2 regions of the Brevundimonas sp. LF-1 genome follow, and region 1 is predicted to be linked to the other one. Evidence: predicted binding sites of a transcription regulator. Region 1 holds the regulator's gene; the other holds the start of a gene.
What was found. The regulator LexA, encoded in region 1, represses DNA repair genes until DNA is damaged. The targets are predictions, from matches to a motif close to ATGTTCNCNANNTGTTCT.

Region 1 (7,671 bases):
TCCTATGATCCCTGTCAGTTCAGAGGGGGATTCATATGAACAAGTTCGCCTGGGCCGCCTGCGCCCTGATCCTTAGCGCCCACGCCCCGGCGCTGGCCCAAACGGTGCCGGCCCAGACGGCGCCGGCCGGTCAGACCGCCCTGCCCGCCGCCGACCGAGGCCTGTTCACGGCCCAGGACCTGTTTGGCATGGAGGTCGCCTCCGACGCCCAGATCAGCCCCGACGGCAGCCGGATCGCCTATGTCCGCCAGACGGCCGACATCATGACCGATCAGATGCGTCCGACCATCTGGCTGATTGACGTGAAGACGGGCCAGCACTCGCCGCTGGTCGCCTCGGCCGGCTCGCACCGCCAGCCGCGCTGGTCGCCGGATGGAACGCGCCTGTCCTACATCTCGAACGCCGAGGGCGGCGCGCCCCAACTGTTCGTGCGCTGGATGGCGTCGGGTGAATCGGTCCGCGTCACCAACCTGCCCAACACCCCGTCCAGCATAAGCTGGTCGCCCAACGGCGAGCAGTTGGCCTATTCGGTCCTGGTTCCCGGCGACAAGCCCAAGATCGGCTCGCCTTTGGCCAAACCGGAAGGCGCCAAATGGGCCCCGCCGCTGGAGATTATCGACACCGTATCCTATCGCTCGGACGGTCAGGGCTATCTCAAGCCCGGTTTCCGCCACGTCTTCGTCGTCGGCGCCCAAGGCGGCGGCGCGCGCCAACTGACTCACGGCGACTTCAATCACGGCGGCGGCCTGTCCTGGTCGGCTGATTCTCGCACCCTGTACCTCAGCGCCAACCGTCGCCCCGACTGGCAGCGCGAGGCCAATGACAGCGAAGTCTTCGCCCTGGACGTGCAGACGGGCGGCCTGACCGCCCTGACCAGCCGCGCCGGTCCCGACAACTCGCCCGTCGCCTCGCCCGACGGCCGCCGCATCGCCTATCTCGGCTATGACGACAAGCGGATGGGCTATCACAACACCCGCCTCTATGTGATGGACGCCGACGGCTCGAACAGCCGGGTGCTGACGGCGAACCTGGACCGGTCGGTCAAATCACCGGTGTGGAGCCGCGACGGCCGCTCGGTCTATGTCGCCTATGACGATCAGGGCCGCACCAAGGTCGCCCGCGTCTCGCTGGACGGCGTCGTCACCCCCTGATCGAAGACCTGACGGGCGACGATTTCGGCCGTCCCTACACCGGCGGCGACTTCACCGTGGCCGACGACGGCGCCATCGCCTTCACGCGCGGCACGCCCACACGCCCGGCCGACGTCCATGTGCTGAAGGGCGGCCGCAGCACCCAGCTGACGCGCCTCAACGCCGACTTCCTCAGCGCCCGCCGTCTGGGCGAGGTGCGCCGCATCCAGGTCGCCTCGTCTCACGACCAGCGCGCGGTCGAAAGCTGGCTCACCCTGCCGGCCGACTATGTCGAGGGGCAGCGCTATCCGTTGGTGCTGGAAATCCACGGCGGCCCGTTCGCCGCCTATGGCCCGCACTTCGCCACCGACAATCAGCTGTTCGCCGCTGCGGGCTACGCCGTGCTGTCGGTCAACCCGCGCGGTTCGACCTCCTATGGGGACGAGTTCGCCAACCTGATCCACCACAACTATCCGTCGAACGACTTTGACGACCTGATCAGCAGCGTGGACGCCGTCATCGCCCAGGGCGTCGCCGATCCCAACCGCCTGTTCGTCACCGGCGGCTCGGGCGGCGGGGTGCTGACCAGCTGGATCGTCGGCAAGACCGACCGCTTCAAGGCCGCCGTGGTCCAGAAGCCCGTCATCGACTGGGCCAGCTTCGTGCTGACGGCCGACAACCCGGCCTTCTTCGCCCGCTACTGGTTCGGCGAGTTCCCGTGGGAGAACCCGGAGGCCTATTGGCGCCGGTCGCCGCTGTCGCTGGTCGGCAACGTCAAGACCCCGACCATGGTCGTCGTCGGCGACGAGGATTACCGCACCCCGGTCAGCGAGTCGGAGCAGTACTACACCGCCCTGCAACTGCGCGGCGTCCCCACGGCCCTGGTGAAGATCCCCGGCGTCGGCCACAGCCTGGCCGTCCGTCCGTCCCAGAACGCGGCCCGCATGAACGCCATGATCGAATGGTTCGAGCGCTACAAGGACGGCGCTCCGGCGACGCCCGCCCGCTAAGGTCAGGTTCCGCCAGCCCTGAAGCCCGCGCCCGCCGTCGAACGGCAGGCGCGGGTTTCTGCTTTGAGGGCCTCAAGCGTGACGTTAGTTGACTTTTAACCAGAACACTTACAGAACATCACCAACGGTTCACGCCTTGTTCTGGATTCGCCGCCATGCTCACGAAGAAACAGCACGAACTCCTGATGTTCATTCATGAGCGCATCCGCGAGACGGGCGTTTCCCCGTCCTTCGACGAGATGAAGGAGGCGCTGGACCTGGCGTCCAAGTCGGGCATCCACCGCCTGATTACGGCGCTTGAGGAACGCGGCTTTATCCGCCGCCTGGCCCACCGCGCTCGCGCGCTGGAGGTCGTGAAGCTGCCGGAACAGGCGACGACCGCTGCTCCGGCCAAGGGGCGCGCTCCCTTCAAGCCCGACGTGATCGAGGGCGGCGGCCTGGGCCCGCGCCCGGCCGCGGCCGAGGCCGCCAATGACGTTCGTGACCTGCCCCTGTTGGGCAAGATCGCCGCCGGCACCCCGATCGCCGCCATCCAGCACGAACGCGAGCGCCTGCCGGTCCCGGAGTCCATGCTGGGCGCCGGCGAACACTACCTGTTGGAAATCGAAGGTGATTCCATGATCGAGGCCGGCATCCTCGACGGGGACACGGTCATCATCAAGCGGGTGGAGAGCGCCTCTTCCGGCGAAATCGTCGTCGCCTTGGTCGAGGGCGAAGAGGCCACGCTCAAGCGCCTGCGAAAGAAGGGCCAGTCCATCGCCCTGGAGCCCGCCAACAGCGCCTATGAGACCCGCATCTTCGGCCCTGATCAGGTTGAGGTTCAAGGCAAGCTGGTCGGCCTGCTGCGCCGGTATCACTGAGGCGCAGCCCTATAAACTCCGATCATCCCGGCCGACGCCGGGACCCAGTGCTTTGGCTTCAAACGGGGCCGTTTGATTGTCCCCTCGCCTCCTCTGGCCAGCGACAGCACGCGTATCTCTTACTAGATCCCGGCGTCCGCCGGGATGAGCGGGATTAAGAGACGGCGCCTATTCTGCTCCTCCACCGCTCCACGGTCGCCGTCCCCGCACTTCCGCCGCCCACAGGGCGCGCCAGCCGCCGGCGCCGTCGCGCCATAACTCCACCGAACCGCCGCGCGCATAGTCGGCGCCGTCCAGCACCAGCCGCCCTTGGCACGACGACGGCAGGGTTGTGATCACGGCGCGCACGCTGATCACCTGCGCGCTACGGCACATCTGATCCAGCTGCTCGGGCGTCGGCGCCGCCTTGCCCCACCACAGCGCCAGCGGCCCCGGTTCGCCGTCCGGCGCGCAGTAGGAACGCTTGCAGGTCCAGCCCTCGGGCGACCGTGCGACCGGCTCCAGCCCTCGACGCCGGGACCAAAGGTCGCTGGCGAATTGGCGCACTGCCGGCCGCACCACGACCGCGTCGCTTTCGAGCCGATAGGCCGCATTCGCTCCACCATCGCCGATCCAGATATCCGGCGGGGCCGGGCGCGGCCAGATCAGCACAGCCGCCGCAAACGGCAAGCCCAGAAACCGCCACGGCCCCCGCCACAGGCACATGAACAATATGCCCAGAAAGGCGACCGGCAGGGCGGCCGCAGGAGCGCTGGGGATCGCCTTCACGGCGCCCGGCAGACTGGCCGCCCAGTGTCCGATCATCAGCATGGCGTCGACTGACTGACCCGCCACCCACAGGAAGGGCGCGCCCAGTCCCAAAGGCTCCAGCGCTGCGCCCAGCGCCAGGGCGGGCATCATGACGAAATCCGCCAGCGGCGCCGTCGCCATATTGGCGATCAGCCCGTAGACGGCCGTGCGATTGAAGTGCTGCATGGCGAACGGTCCGGTCGCCATGCCCGCCACCAGGCTGGCGGCGCAGGCGGCCATCAGCCAACTGGTCAACCGCTGCGCGGCGACGATAGGCCAGGGCGCGGCGAACTCGCGGATACGGCGCGGCCAGACCTCGACAAGCGCCACCAGCGCCGCTGTCGCCGCGAACGACATCTGGAACCCGGGCGTCACGACGGCCTCTGGCCGCAGCAAGAGCACGGCAAAAGCCGCCGCCGACAGGGCCCGCATGGTCACCGCCTGCCGATCCGTCAGGATCGCCAGAAAGGCGATCGACGCGGTAATCGCGGCGCGCTCGGCCGGCGGCGGCGCGCCCGAGATGACGAGATAGGTCCCCACCGCGATCAACCCTGCGATCGCCGCGGCCTTCTTGCCCGAGACGCGCAGCGCCAGCCACGGCCACGCCGCAACGAGAAGGCGGGCGGCAAAGAAGACAAAGCCGCCCACGACCGCCATATGCAGGCCCGAGATCGACAGGATGTGCGCCAGCCCGGAATCGCGCATGGCGTCCAGATCCGGATCCTGAATCCATGTTTCGTGACCGGTCGTCATGGCCGCCGCCACCCCGCCGGTCCGCTCGCCCAGACGCGCCACGATCCGCTCAGCCAGAGTATAGCGAACCGCATTGACCTTCATCGTCGCCCTTACCCGCCACGGGGGCGGGGCGAGCACCGCCGGACGGGTCGGGCCCAGGGCGAACAGGGTCCCGCCCATCCCCTTGAAATAGGCGTTGCGGCCGAAGTCATAGGCGCCCGGGCTGGCGGGCGGCGGCGGCGGGTTCAGGATGCCGAACACCCGGATCGGCGCGCCCGGTGGCGGCGGCGCCCTTCACCGTCACGCGCAGCCGCTCGGGCGTTTGCTCAGGCGTCAGGCCCCGCACGCGCACCGGCGCCACCACGACACGCGCCCCGTTCTGACCGGACGAGTCCACGTCTATGACCCAGCCCTCGACCTGGGTGGGCGCCATGTCCGCAGGCGCGATCGGCGCCGCCACAGCCTCTGTTCTCAGCTTGGCCACCGCCAGTCCGCCCGCGAAGCAGGCCAGCATCAGCAGGATCAGGGTCGCCCAACGCGGCGCGCCTCTGACCCGACCGATGATCCAGACGCCGACCAGGACGGCGGCGCCCAGCACCAGCGGCCAGGTCGCCGGCTCGCCCTTCAGAGCGAAGTAGGCCGCGCACCCGGCGCCGAAGCAGACGGACGACCATAGCGGCCAGCGTTCGGCCTGCGCCCGCGCGTCGGCGAGCAAGCTGGCAAATAACCGGGCCATAAGGGTTCGCTTCCCCACAGGCGGGCGTATAAGACCCTGCCCTATGGATGCTGCCTCTATGACCTCCCCTTCATCGACCGTCGTCACCCGCTTCGCCCCCTCGCCCACAGGCTACCTGCATATCGGCGGGGCGAGAACCGCGTTATTCAACTGGCTTTACGCCAAGGGACGCGGCGGCAAATTCCTGATCCGCATCGAGGATACCGACCGCGAGCGGTCGACGGACGATGCGGTCAAGGCCATATTCGACGGCCTGTCCTGGCTTGAGCTGTTCGGCGACGAAGAGCCCGTCTTCCAGTTCGGCCGCGCCGACCGCCACCGCGAGGTGATCAATGAGCTGCTGGCGACAGGCCACGCCTATCGCGACTTCCTGACGGCCGACGAGACCACGGCCCTGCGCGACCAGGCCAAGGCCGAGGGCGCGACTTCGTCTCGCCCTGGCGCGACCGCGAGCCCAGCGTCGATGACCTGGCCAAGCCGCACACTGTGCGCTTCCGTCGGCCGCTGGATCAGGCCGTCGTCGTCGAGGACGCCGTGCAGGGGACGGTGCGCTGGGAATCGGCGTCGCTGGACGACCTGGTCATCCTGCGTTCCGACGGGGCGCCGACCTATAATCTGGCCGTGGTGGTGGACGACCACGACATGGGCGTGACCCACGTCATCCGCGGCGACGACCATCTGAACAACGCCGCCCGCCAGAGCCTGATCTACGACGCGCTCGGCTGGGCCCGACCGACCTTCGCCCACATCCCCCTGATCCACGGCCCCGACGGCGCCAAGCTGTCCAAGCGCCACGGCGCCCAGGCCGTGCACGAATACGCCGACATGGGTTATCTGCCCGAAGCCATGCGCAACTATCTGGCCCGTCTGGGCTGGGCGCACGGCGACGATGAACTGTTCAGCGACGAACAGGCCCTCGCTTGGTTCGACCTGGCGGGCGTCAACAAAGCGCCCGCCCGCCTGGACTTCGACAAACTGGCCCACGTCAACGCCCACTGGCTGCGGCTGGCGGACGACGACCGCCTCGCCAAACTGACGCTCGACGCCCATTTGGCGCGCGGCCGCACCCTGGAGCCGGACGACGAGGAACGGCTGCTGCGGGCCATGCCTTTCGTCAAGGATCGCGCTAAGACCATCCCCGAGTTGGCGGATCAAACGGCATTCGTGTTGCAGGCGCGTCCACTCGCGCTCAACGAGAAATCGGCCGGTTTGCTGCAAGGCGAAAGCGGGCAGAGAATTTCACGACTGCGTGAACGTCTGGCTCTTTTCCAAAGCTGGGATGTCTTCGCCCTTGAAGCCGAACTTAAGGCGTTCGCCGAGGAAGAAGGCGTAGGCTTCGGAAAAATAGGACCTTCCATGCGCGCCGCCTTGACGGGCGGTTCGGCCTCGCCCGATATCGCACGAACTCTTTGCGCTCTCGGGCGTGACGAAAGTCTCGGACGCTTGGATGATGCGCTGCAACAGACTAAGTGATCTCCCATAACCAACTCAGGCCGACCGCCTCCCCGCGCCGGTCCAAGGAAGAACAAGGGGCCTAGATGACTGAACAAGCGAAACCCGCCGGCTCGGCGACCCTGTCCTATCAGGACAAGACTGTAGAGCTCCCCGTCCTTTCCGGCTCGACCGGCCCGGACGTCATCGATATCCGCAAGCTGTACGGCGGCACCGGCGCCTTCACCTTCGACCCCGGCTTCACCTCCACGGCGGCCTGCGATCGGCCCTGACCTATATCGACGGCGACGCCGGCGTGCTGCTGCACCGCGGCTATCCGATCGACCAGTTGGCCTCGAAGTCCAACTTCCTGGAAGTCTGCCACCTGCTGCTGCACGGCGAACTGCCAAACGCCGCCGAATACGAAGAGTTCGAGCAGTGCGTCACGCGCCACACCATGCTGCACGCCCAGTTCGACCGCTTCTTCGAAGGCTTCCGCCGCGACGCCCACCCGATGGCGATCATGGTCGGCACCGTCGGCGCCCTGTCGGCCTTCTATCACGACAGCCTGGACATCCATGATCCGGTGCAGCGCAACATCTCGGCCATCCGCCTGATCGCCAAGATGCCGACGATCGCGGCCCGCGCTTACAAGTATCACATCGGGCAGCCCTTCATCTCGCCGCGCAACGACCTGTCGTACGCCGAGAACTTCCTGCGCATGTGCTTCGCCGTGCCGGCCGAGGACTACCACGTCGATCCGGCGCTGGTGCGCGCGATGGACCGCATCTTCATCCTGCACGCCGACCACGAACAGAACGCCTCGACCTCGACCGTCCGCCTGGCCGGTTCGTCGGGCGCCAACCCGTTCGCCTGTATCGCCGCCGGCATCGCCTGCCTGTGGGGCCCGTCGCACGGCGGCGCCAATGAAGAGGCGCTGAACATGCTGAAGGAAATCGGCACCCCGGACCGCATCCCCG
Region 2 (7,671 bases), 1.5 Mb from region 1:
CGGATGGCATAAGTCGTCGGGGCTTATTGGATTGTTCCCGGCGGTGGCGTCGTCCCTGGAAATAACTCCAGCAGAGACCGTACCCGAAACCGACACAGGTGGTCAGGTAGAGCATACCAAGGCGCTTGAGAGAACTGTGCTGAAGGAACTCGGCAAATTGCACGCGTAACTTCGGAATAAGCGTGACTCACCCTGGGCAACCAGGACTGAGTGGCACAAGCCAGGGGGTAGCGACTGTTTAGCAAAAACATAGGGCTCTGCGAAGCATCAATGCGACGTATAGGGTCTGACGCCTGCCCGGTGCCTGAAGGTTAAAGGGAGGAGTGAAAGCTCCGAACTGAAGCCCAGGTAAACGGCGGCCGTAACTATAACGGTCCTAAGGTAGCGAAATTCCTTGTCGGGTAAGTTCCGACCTGCACGAATGGCGTAACGACTTCCCCACTGTCTCCAGCACAGGCTCAGTGAAATTGAATTCCCCGTGAAGATGCGGGGTTCCCGCGGTCAGACGGAAAGACCCTATGAACCTTTACTATAGCTTCGCCTTGGCGTTAGCGACCGTATGTGTAGGATAGGTGGGAGGCTATGAAGCCGGGGCGCCAGCTCTGGTGGAGCCATCCTTGAAATACCACCCTTACTGTCGTTGACGTCTAACCGAGGGCCGTTATCCGGTCCCGGGACATGGCGTGGTGGGTAGTTTGACTGGGGCGGTCGCCTCCCAAAGTGTAACGGAGGCGCGCGATGGTTAGCTCAGACCGGTCGGAAATCGGTCGTCGAGTGCAATGGCATAAGCTAGCCTGACTGCGAGACTGACAAGTCGAGCAGAGACGAAAGTCGGCCATAGTGATCCGGTGGTCCCGCGTGGAAGGGCCATCGCTCAACGGATAAAAGGTACTCTAGGGATAACAGGCTGATTTTGCCCAAGAGTCCATATCGACGGCAAAGTTTGGCACCTCGATGTCGGCTCATCACATCCTGGGGCTGGAGCAGGTCCCAAGGGTACGGCTGTTCGCCGTTTAAAGTGGTACGTGAGCTGGGTTCAGAACGTCGTGAGACAGTTTGGTCCCTATCTGCCGTGGGTGTTCGAAGCTTGAGAGGATCTGTCCCTAGTACGAGAGGACCGGGATGGACATACCTCTGGTGGACCTGTCGTGGCGCCAGCCGCGCAGCAGGGTAGCTAAGTATGGAATAGATAACCGCTGAAAGCATCTAAGCGGGAAACTAACCTCAAAACAAGGCTTCGCTGAGGATCGTGGAAGACTACCACGTTGATAGGCCAGGTGTGGAAGCGCGGTGACGTGTGAAGCTTACTGGTACTAATAATCCGATCGGCTTGATCGTTTCTCAGCAAAACTCATTCGATTTTTACTTGTCGAAAACAAAAAACGATATCTTCTCATTTCATTCGTGTGTGTCGGGTTGACCTGGTGGCTCTGTCGGAGGTTCCCCACCCGATCCCATTCCGAACTCGGTCGTTAAGCCCTCCAGAGCCGATGGTACTTCGTCTTAAGGCGCGGGAGAGTAGGTCGCCGCCGGGTCTACCCGACACACATGAATGATATCTCGAACCCTTCTTCCTTTACTCACCGCCTTGCCGCGGGATGGAGCAGCCCGGTAGCTCGTCAGGCTCATAACCTGAAGGTCGCAGGTTCAAATCCTGCTCCCGCACCCAAATACAAAAGCCCCCGAAGCTGATGCTCCGGGGGTTTTTGCTGATCCATGCCCTCTCTCGACCCGACAGGCTCGATCACAGGGCAACGCCGCAGGGCTATCTGGGCGTCGGTGGGACGTCGGCTTGGTTTAGCAGTGCAGAACGACCATTCCTGGCGCTGTGGCATCATTCGTTCTGGCGACGGGCATGGAGGCGATCGCTGCGACGGTGTTGCACGGAGACCGCGTGGCGACGGATTGAGTTCTGACGGCCGCGGTTGGATCGATTTCGGCTCTGAGGTCGGCCAAGCGAGCTTTGGGCCCTGCCGCGTTCGACGGCTCGTCGGGCGAAGCCGGTCAGTCAGAGCGGGGCCAAACTTTTTCAATCACCTGTGACAAGGCGGCGCTTTTCCTTGGCGAGGCGGCGCTGCGACGAGTCTTGCGCTCGACCAAAAAAGCGCTGCGGTGACGCTGGACCTGATCTGATGTGGAACATATCATGAACTCATGGCTCAGATCGATCTTCGACGAAAGCTGGCGGTTCTGGCGGACGCCGCCAAATACGACGCCTCTTGCGCCTCGTCCGGCACCACGAAGCGCAACTCCCTTGGCGGGCGCGGGATCGGCTCGACGGAGGGCATGGGCATTTGTCACGCCTATACGCCCGACGGTCGGTGCGTCAGCCTGTTGAAGATTCTGCTGACCAACTTCTGCATTTACGACTGCGCCTATTGCATCAACCGGGTGTCGTCGAATGTCGAGCGGGCGCGCTTCACGGTGCAGGAGGTCGTCGACCTGACCTTGGCCTTCTACAAGCGCAACTACATCGAAGGGTTGTTCCTGTCGTCCGGCGTGATCCGCAACGGCGACTATACGATGGAACAGCTGGTCGAGGTCGCGCGGCGCCTGCGCGAGGATCATTACTTTCGCGGCTATATCCACCTGAAGCTGATCCCAGAGGCGGACGCGCGGCTGGTGGAGCTGGCGGGCCTCTATGCCGACCGACTGTCCGCCAATATCGAGCTGCCACGCGACGAGGCCCTGGGCCGTCTAGCCCCCGAGAAGGACGCGCGGACGATCCGCAAGGCGATGGGGCAGGTGCGGCTGAAGCTGGAAGAGGCCAAGCCGGAAAAGCGGGACCGTAAGCGCCCGCCCGCCTTCGCCCCGGCCGGTCAATCGACCCAGTTGATCGTCGGCGCCGACGGCGCGCCGGACACGGAGATCATGGCCCGCAGCGCCGCCCTTTACGGCGGCTATGGCTTGCGCCGGGTCTATTATTCGGCCTTCAGCCCCATTCCCGACGGCTCGAGCCTGCTGCCCCCGACCAAGCCGCCGCTGATGCGTGAACACAGGCTCTATCAGGCCGACTGGCTGATGCGTTTCTACGGCTTCACTGCGCCCGAGATCGGGGAGGGGACCGACGAGGGCATGCTGGATCTGGCCGTCGATCCCAAGCTGGCCTGGGCGCTGCGGCGCCGCGAAGCCTTCCCTGTCGACGTGAACCGGGCGGCGCGCGAAACCCTGCTGCGAGTGCCGGGCCTGGGGGTGAAGGCGGTGGACCGCATCCTGTCCGTGCGGCGGCATCGCACTTTGCGGCTGGAGGATGTGGGTCGGCTGACGCGGTCGATCGAGGCGGTGCGGCCGTGGATCACGGCGCTGGATTGGACGCCCGGCGGTCTGACGGACGCGGCCGACCTGCGCGCGCGCCTGGCGCCGCAGCGCAAGCCCGAGCAGTTGAGCCTGTTCTGATGCGCACGGCGGTCCTGGCCGATCCGTTGGATTTCGACGGCTGGCGCAAGGCGGCGCGGCGGCTGCGGCTGGCCGACATCGAGCCGGGCCGGGTGAAGTTCGCCGTGGGCGCGACTGGGGGCGGCCTGTTCGACGAGGGCGGCACCCTGCCTGAGGTCGAAGGCGCTTTCACCGCGCCGCGCGCGTTCTTGGAAACGGCGGCGCAACTGATCCAGCATCGGTCCGAGGATCGCTTCGACCTGATGTATCGCCTGCTGTGGCGGCTGAAGGATCAGCCGAACCTGATGGCCGTCCTGTCCGACCGGGACGTGGCCGAGGCGGCGGATCGGGTGAAGGCGGTGCGCCGCGCCGCCCACAAGATGAAGGCCTTCGTGCGCTTTCGACAGGCGCAAGACGAGGCGGGCGAGCGCTGGGTCGCGTGGTTCGAGCCCGCCCATCGGGTGCTGCAGGCGACGGCGCCCTTCTTCGCGCGCCGGTACAGCGCCATGCGGTGGTCGATCCTGACGCCGGACGGGGCGGCGCACTGGGACGGAACGCTTCTGACCTTCGGCCCGCCCGCCGATCAGTCCCAGGCGCCCGCCGAGGACGCGGTGGAGGATTTCTGGCGCACCTACTACGCCTCGACCTTCAATCCGGCGCGGCTGCGGCCTCAGGCGATGCGGTCGGAAATGCCCAAGCGTTACTGGAAGAACCTGCCCGAGGCGGCGTTGATCCCGGAACTCACCGCCGCCGCGTCGGTTCGCACGGAGGCCATGGTGAACCAGCCCGCGCCCACGCCCAATGACCGGTTCCAGCGCGTTCGCGCGCCGTCGGTGGATCGCGCGGCGACGGATGATCTGGTCCCCGACAGTCTGGACGAGCTGGCGCGCGGCGTTCAGGGCTGCCGCCGCTGTCCGCTGTGGCGCGACGCCACCCAGGGCGTTTGCGGGGAGGGACCGAAGCGTGCGGCCTTGATGGTCGTGGGAGAACAGCCGGGCGATCAGGAGGACCTGGCCGGTCGGCCCTTCGTCGGCCCCGCCGGGCGTCTTCTGGATGCGGCGTTCCAAGAGGCGGGACTTGATCGCGGCGAGCTCTACCTCACCAATGCGGTCAAGCATTTCAAGCATGAGCCGCGCGGCAAGCGTCGGCTGCACAAGACGCCCAATGCGGGGGAGGTACAGGTCTGCCGCTGGTGGCTGGATCATGAACGGCGCCTTGTCAGGCCGGAGCTGATCCTGGCTCTGGGCGCGACGGCGGGGCTGGCGGTGCTGGGGAGAAAGCCCGCCGTCCAGGCCGAACGCGGCCGCGTGCTCACGACCGAGGACGGCGCGCGGGTGCTGCTGACGGTGCACCCGTCCTACCTGCTGCGCCTGCCCGATCCGGCGTTGCGCGCCGAGGAACGAAGGCGTTTTCTGGCTGACCTAGCCGTCGCCAGGCACGCGCTTAAGAGAACGGACGCCAAACGGGCTTGAAGTTTTTGCCCGCGCCCATATCGTATACGATTGTGCTGCGGGAGAGCGATATGAGCGTGTTTGAGGCCCAGGAAACGGTCGCCTTGTCGATTGACGAGGTGTTCGCCCTATCGCGACGGGTGCTGACGGGGGCGGGGCTGTCGGTTCCGCACGCCGAGGCGGTGGCGCGGGCCATCACGGCGGGCGAGCGGGACGAGTGCGCCTCGCACGGGCTTTATCGTCTCCCCGGCTGTGTGATGACGATCCGCTCGGGCAAGATGTCGCTGGACGCCGAGCCGGTCATCACCGACGCCTCGCCCGCCCTGGTGCGCGCCGACGCCCGTTACGCCTATTCCCTGCTGGCCTTTGAACGCGCCGCCCCGCTGTTGGCGCAGAAGGCCAAGGAGGTCGGGGTGGCGGCGCTGGTCATCAACAACTGCTTCCATTTCTCGGCCCTGTGGCCCGAGATCGAACACCTGACCGGCATGGGCGTGGCGGCCCTGGCCATGACCCCCAGCCATTCGTGGGTGGCGCCCGCGGGCGGCAAGCGCGGCCTTCTGGGCACCAATCCGATCGCCTTCGGCTGGCCGCGTCCGGGGCCGCACCCCTATGTCTTCGACTTCGCCACCAGCGCCATCGCGCGCGGCGACATGGCGCTGCACGACATCGCCGGCAAGTCGATCCCCGAGGGCTGGGGCGTCGACGCCGAGGGGCGGCCGACGACCGATGCGCGCGCGGCTTTGGACGGCGCCATGCTGACCTTCGGCGGGCACAAGGGCTCGGCCCTGTCGACCATGATCGAGCTGATGGCGGGCCCGTTGATCGGCGACCTGACCAGCCGCGAATCGATGGCCTTCGACGACGGCGCCAGGGCGGCGCCCATGCATGGCGAACTGATCCTGGCGTTTGATCCGGACCTGATGGGCGGCGGAGATCCCGAAGCCAACGCGGCGCGGGCCGAGGCCCTGTTCGCGGCCTTCGCCGACCAGGGCGCGCGCCTGCCGTCGCAGCGCCGGTACGAGGCCCGCGCGCGCAGCCTGGCCAACGGCGTGCGCACCCCCAAAGTCCTGTACGACCAGATCATGGCCCTTGGGTTCTGACCCGAGGCGGCCAAGCCGACCAGCAGGCGTGAGAGCGGATTTTTAAAGGTCTTCCAGGGCCTTGATCGGTCACCGCTTCCGGCTTAATCATATACTGTATACGAAATAAGCAAGCTCGGGAGGGAGCAGCACATGGCGGGAATGAAGTTGGATTGGACCGGGGTGATTCCGGCGGCCACCACGCAGTTCAATGAGACCCTGGGGGTCGATTTCGACTCCACCCAAAAGGTTCTGGACGGCCTGATCCGTGATGGCGTCGACGCCATCATCGTCATGGGCACCGTGGGCGAGAACAACTCGCTGGAGCCTGAAGAAAAGCGCGCTGTCCTGAAGGCGGCGGTCGAGGTCGTGGACGGCCGGGTGCCGATCATCACCGGGGTCAGCGAACTGACCACGGCGCGGGCCGAGGCCTACGCCAAGGACGCCGAAGACATCGGGGTGGACGCCCTGATGGTGCTGCCGGCCATGGTCTATGTGCCGACGCCGGCGGAGCTCGAGGCGCACTTCCGCGCCGTGGCGGCCGCCAGCGGCCTGCCCAACATGCTGTACAACAACCCGCTGATGTATCGTCAGACGCTGAACAACGACGACCTGCGCCGCCTGTCGGACGTGCCGAACATCGTCGCCCTGAAGGAAAGCGCCCCGGACTCGCGCCGCATCACCGACATCTTCAACGAGCTGGGCGACCGCTACTCGGTCATGGTCGGCCTGGACGACGTGGCGCTGGAAGGCATGATCCTGGGCGCCAAGGGCTGGGTCTCGGGCCTGACCAACGCCTTCCCCGAAGAGTCGGTGGCCCTGGTCAAGGCGGTTCAGGTCGGCGACATCGCCCGCGCCCTTGAGATCTATCGCTGGTTCATGCCGCTGCTTCACCTGGATTCGGTTGCGGATCTGGTCCAGTCGATCAAACTGTCCGAGATGATCATGGGTCGCGGTCACGAACGGGTCCGCATGCCGCGCATGCCGCTGGCCGGCGCCCGCCGCGCCGAGGTCATCGCCATGGTCGAAAAGGCGGCGGAAACGCGCCCGATCGGCTCGGGCAAGGCCACCAAGATCACCTGATCGGGAGCCCAGATGCGCGACGTCTTTTTCTGCATCGACGGTCATACCGCCGGCAACCCGGTTCGCCTGGTCGCCGGCGGCGCGCCCTGTTGTCAGGGGCCAGCATGGCCGAGCGGCGGCTCGACTTCCTGAGCCGCTACGACTGGATCCGCACCTCCTTGTGTTTCGAGCCGCGCGGCCACGACATGATGAGCGGAGGCTTCCTGTATCCGCCGACCCTGCCGGATGCGGACGCGGGCATCCTGTTCATCGAGACCAGCGGCTGCCTGCCCATGTGCGGCCACGGGACGATCGGCATGATCACCTTCGGGCTGGAGCATGGCCTGATCCGGCCGCGCACGCCGGGCCGGCTGAAGATCGAGGTCCCTGCGGGCGTTCTGGACATCGCCTATGAGACTGAGGGCGATAAGGTGACCTCGGTGCGCATCCGCAACGTGCCGGCCTATCTGGCGGCGCAAGGCATCGAGATCGACGTGCCGGGCCTCGGCCCGCTCAGCGTCGATGTGTCTTACGGCGGCAACTACTACGCCATCGTCGAACCGCAGGGCGCCTACACCGGCCTGGACGACCTGGGCGCCAGCCGCATCATCGAACTGAGCGGTCTGGTGCGCGAACGGGTGCGGGCGGCCTTCCATCCGGTGCACCCGGACGAGCCTTCGATCAACGGCGTCAGCCACGTGCTG

Region 2: a site for LexA is predicted at 2,137-2,154, ahead of V8F63_RS05685 (putative DNA modification/repair radical SAM protein). Genes of this name have one in related genera too.

What each region holds. Positions count from the first base shown of each region.
Region 1 covers NZ_CP146349.1:2,545,815-2,553,485, forward strand. The annotation lists gene V8F63_RS14040 (hypothetical protein) at 36-1,151, shown strand; gene V8F63_RS14045 (S9 family peptidase) at 1,208-2,140, shown strand; gene lexA (transcriptional repressor LexA) at 2,296-3,000, shown strand; gene V8F63_RS14055 (ComEC/Rec2 family competence protein) at 3,169-4,785, opposite strand; gene V8F63_RS14060 (DUF4131 domain-containing protein) at 4,733-5,260, opposite strand; partial or broken gene gltX (glutamate--tRNA ligase) at 5,319-6,733, shown strand; partial or broken gene gltA (citrate synthase) at 6,799-7,671, shown strand, end outside.
Region 2 covers NZ_CP146349.1:1,067,504-1,075,174, forward strand. The annotation lists rRNA gene V8F63_RS05670 (23S ribosomal RNA) at 1-1,338, shown strand, start outside; rRNA gene rrf (5S ribosomal RNA) at 1,421-1,535, shown strand; tRNA gene V8F63_RS05680 (tRNA-Met) at 1,593-1,669, shown strand; gene V8F63_RS05685 (putative DNA modification/repair radical SAM protein) at 2,155-3,396, shown strand; gene V8F63_RS05690 (UdgX family uracil-DNA binding protein) at 3,396-4,847, shown strand; gene V8F63_RS05695 (Ldh family oxidoreductase) at 4,898-5,926, shown strand; gene V8F63_RS05700 (dihydrodipicolinate synthase family protein) at 6,059-6,988, shown strand; gene V8F63_RS05705 (4-hydroxyproline epimerase) at 7,093-7,671, shown strand, end outside.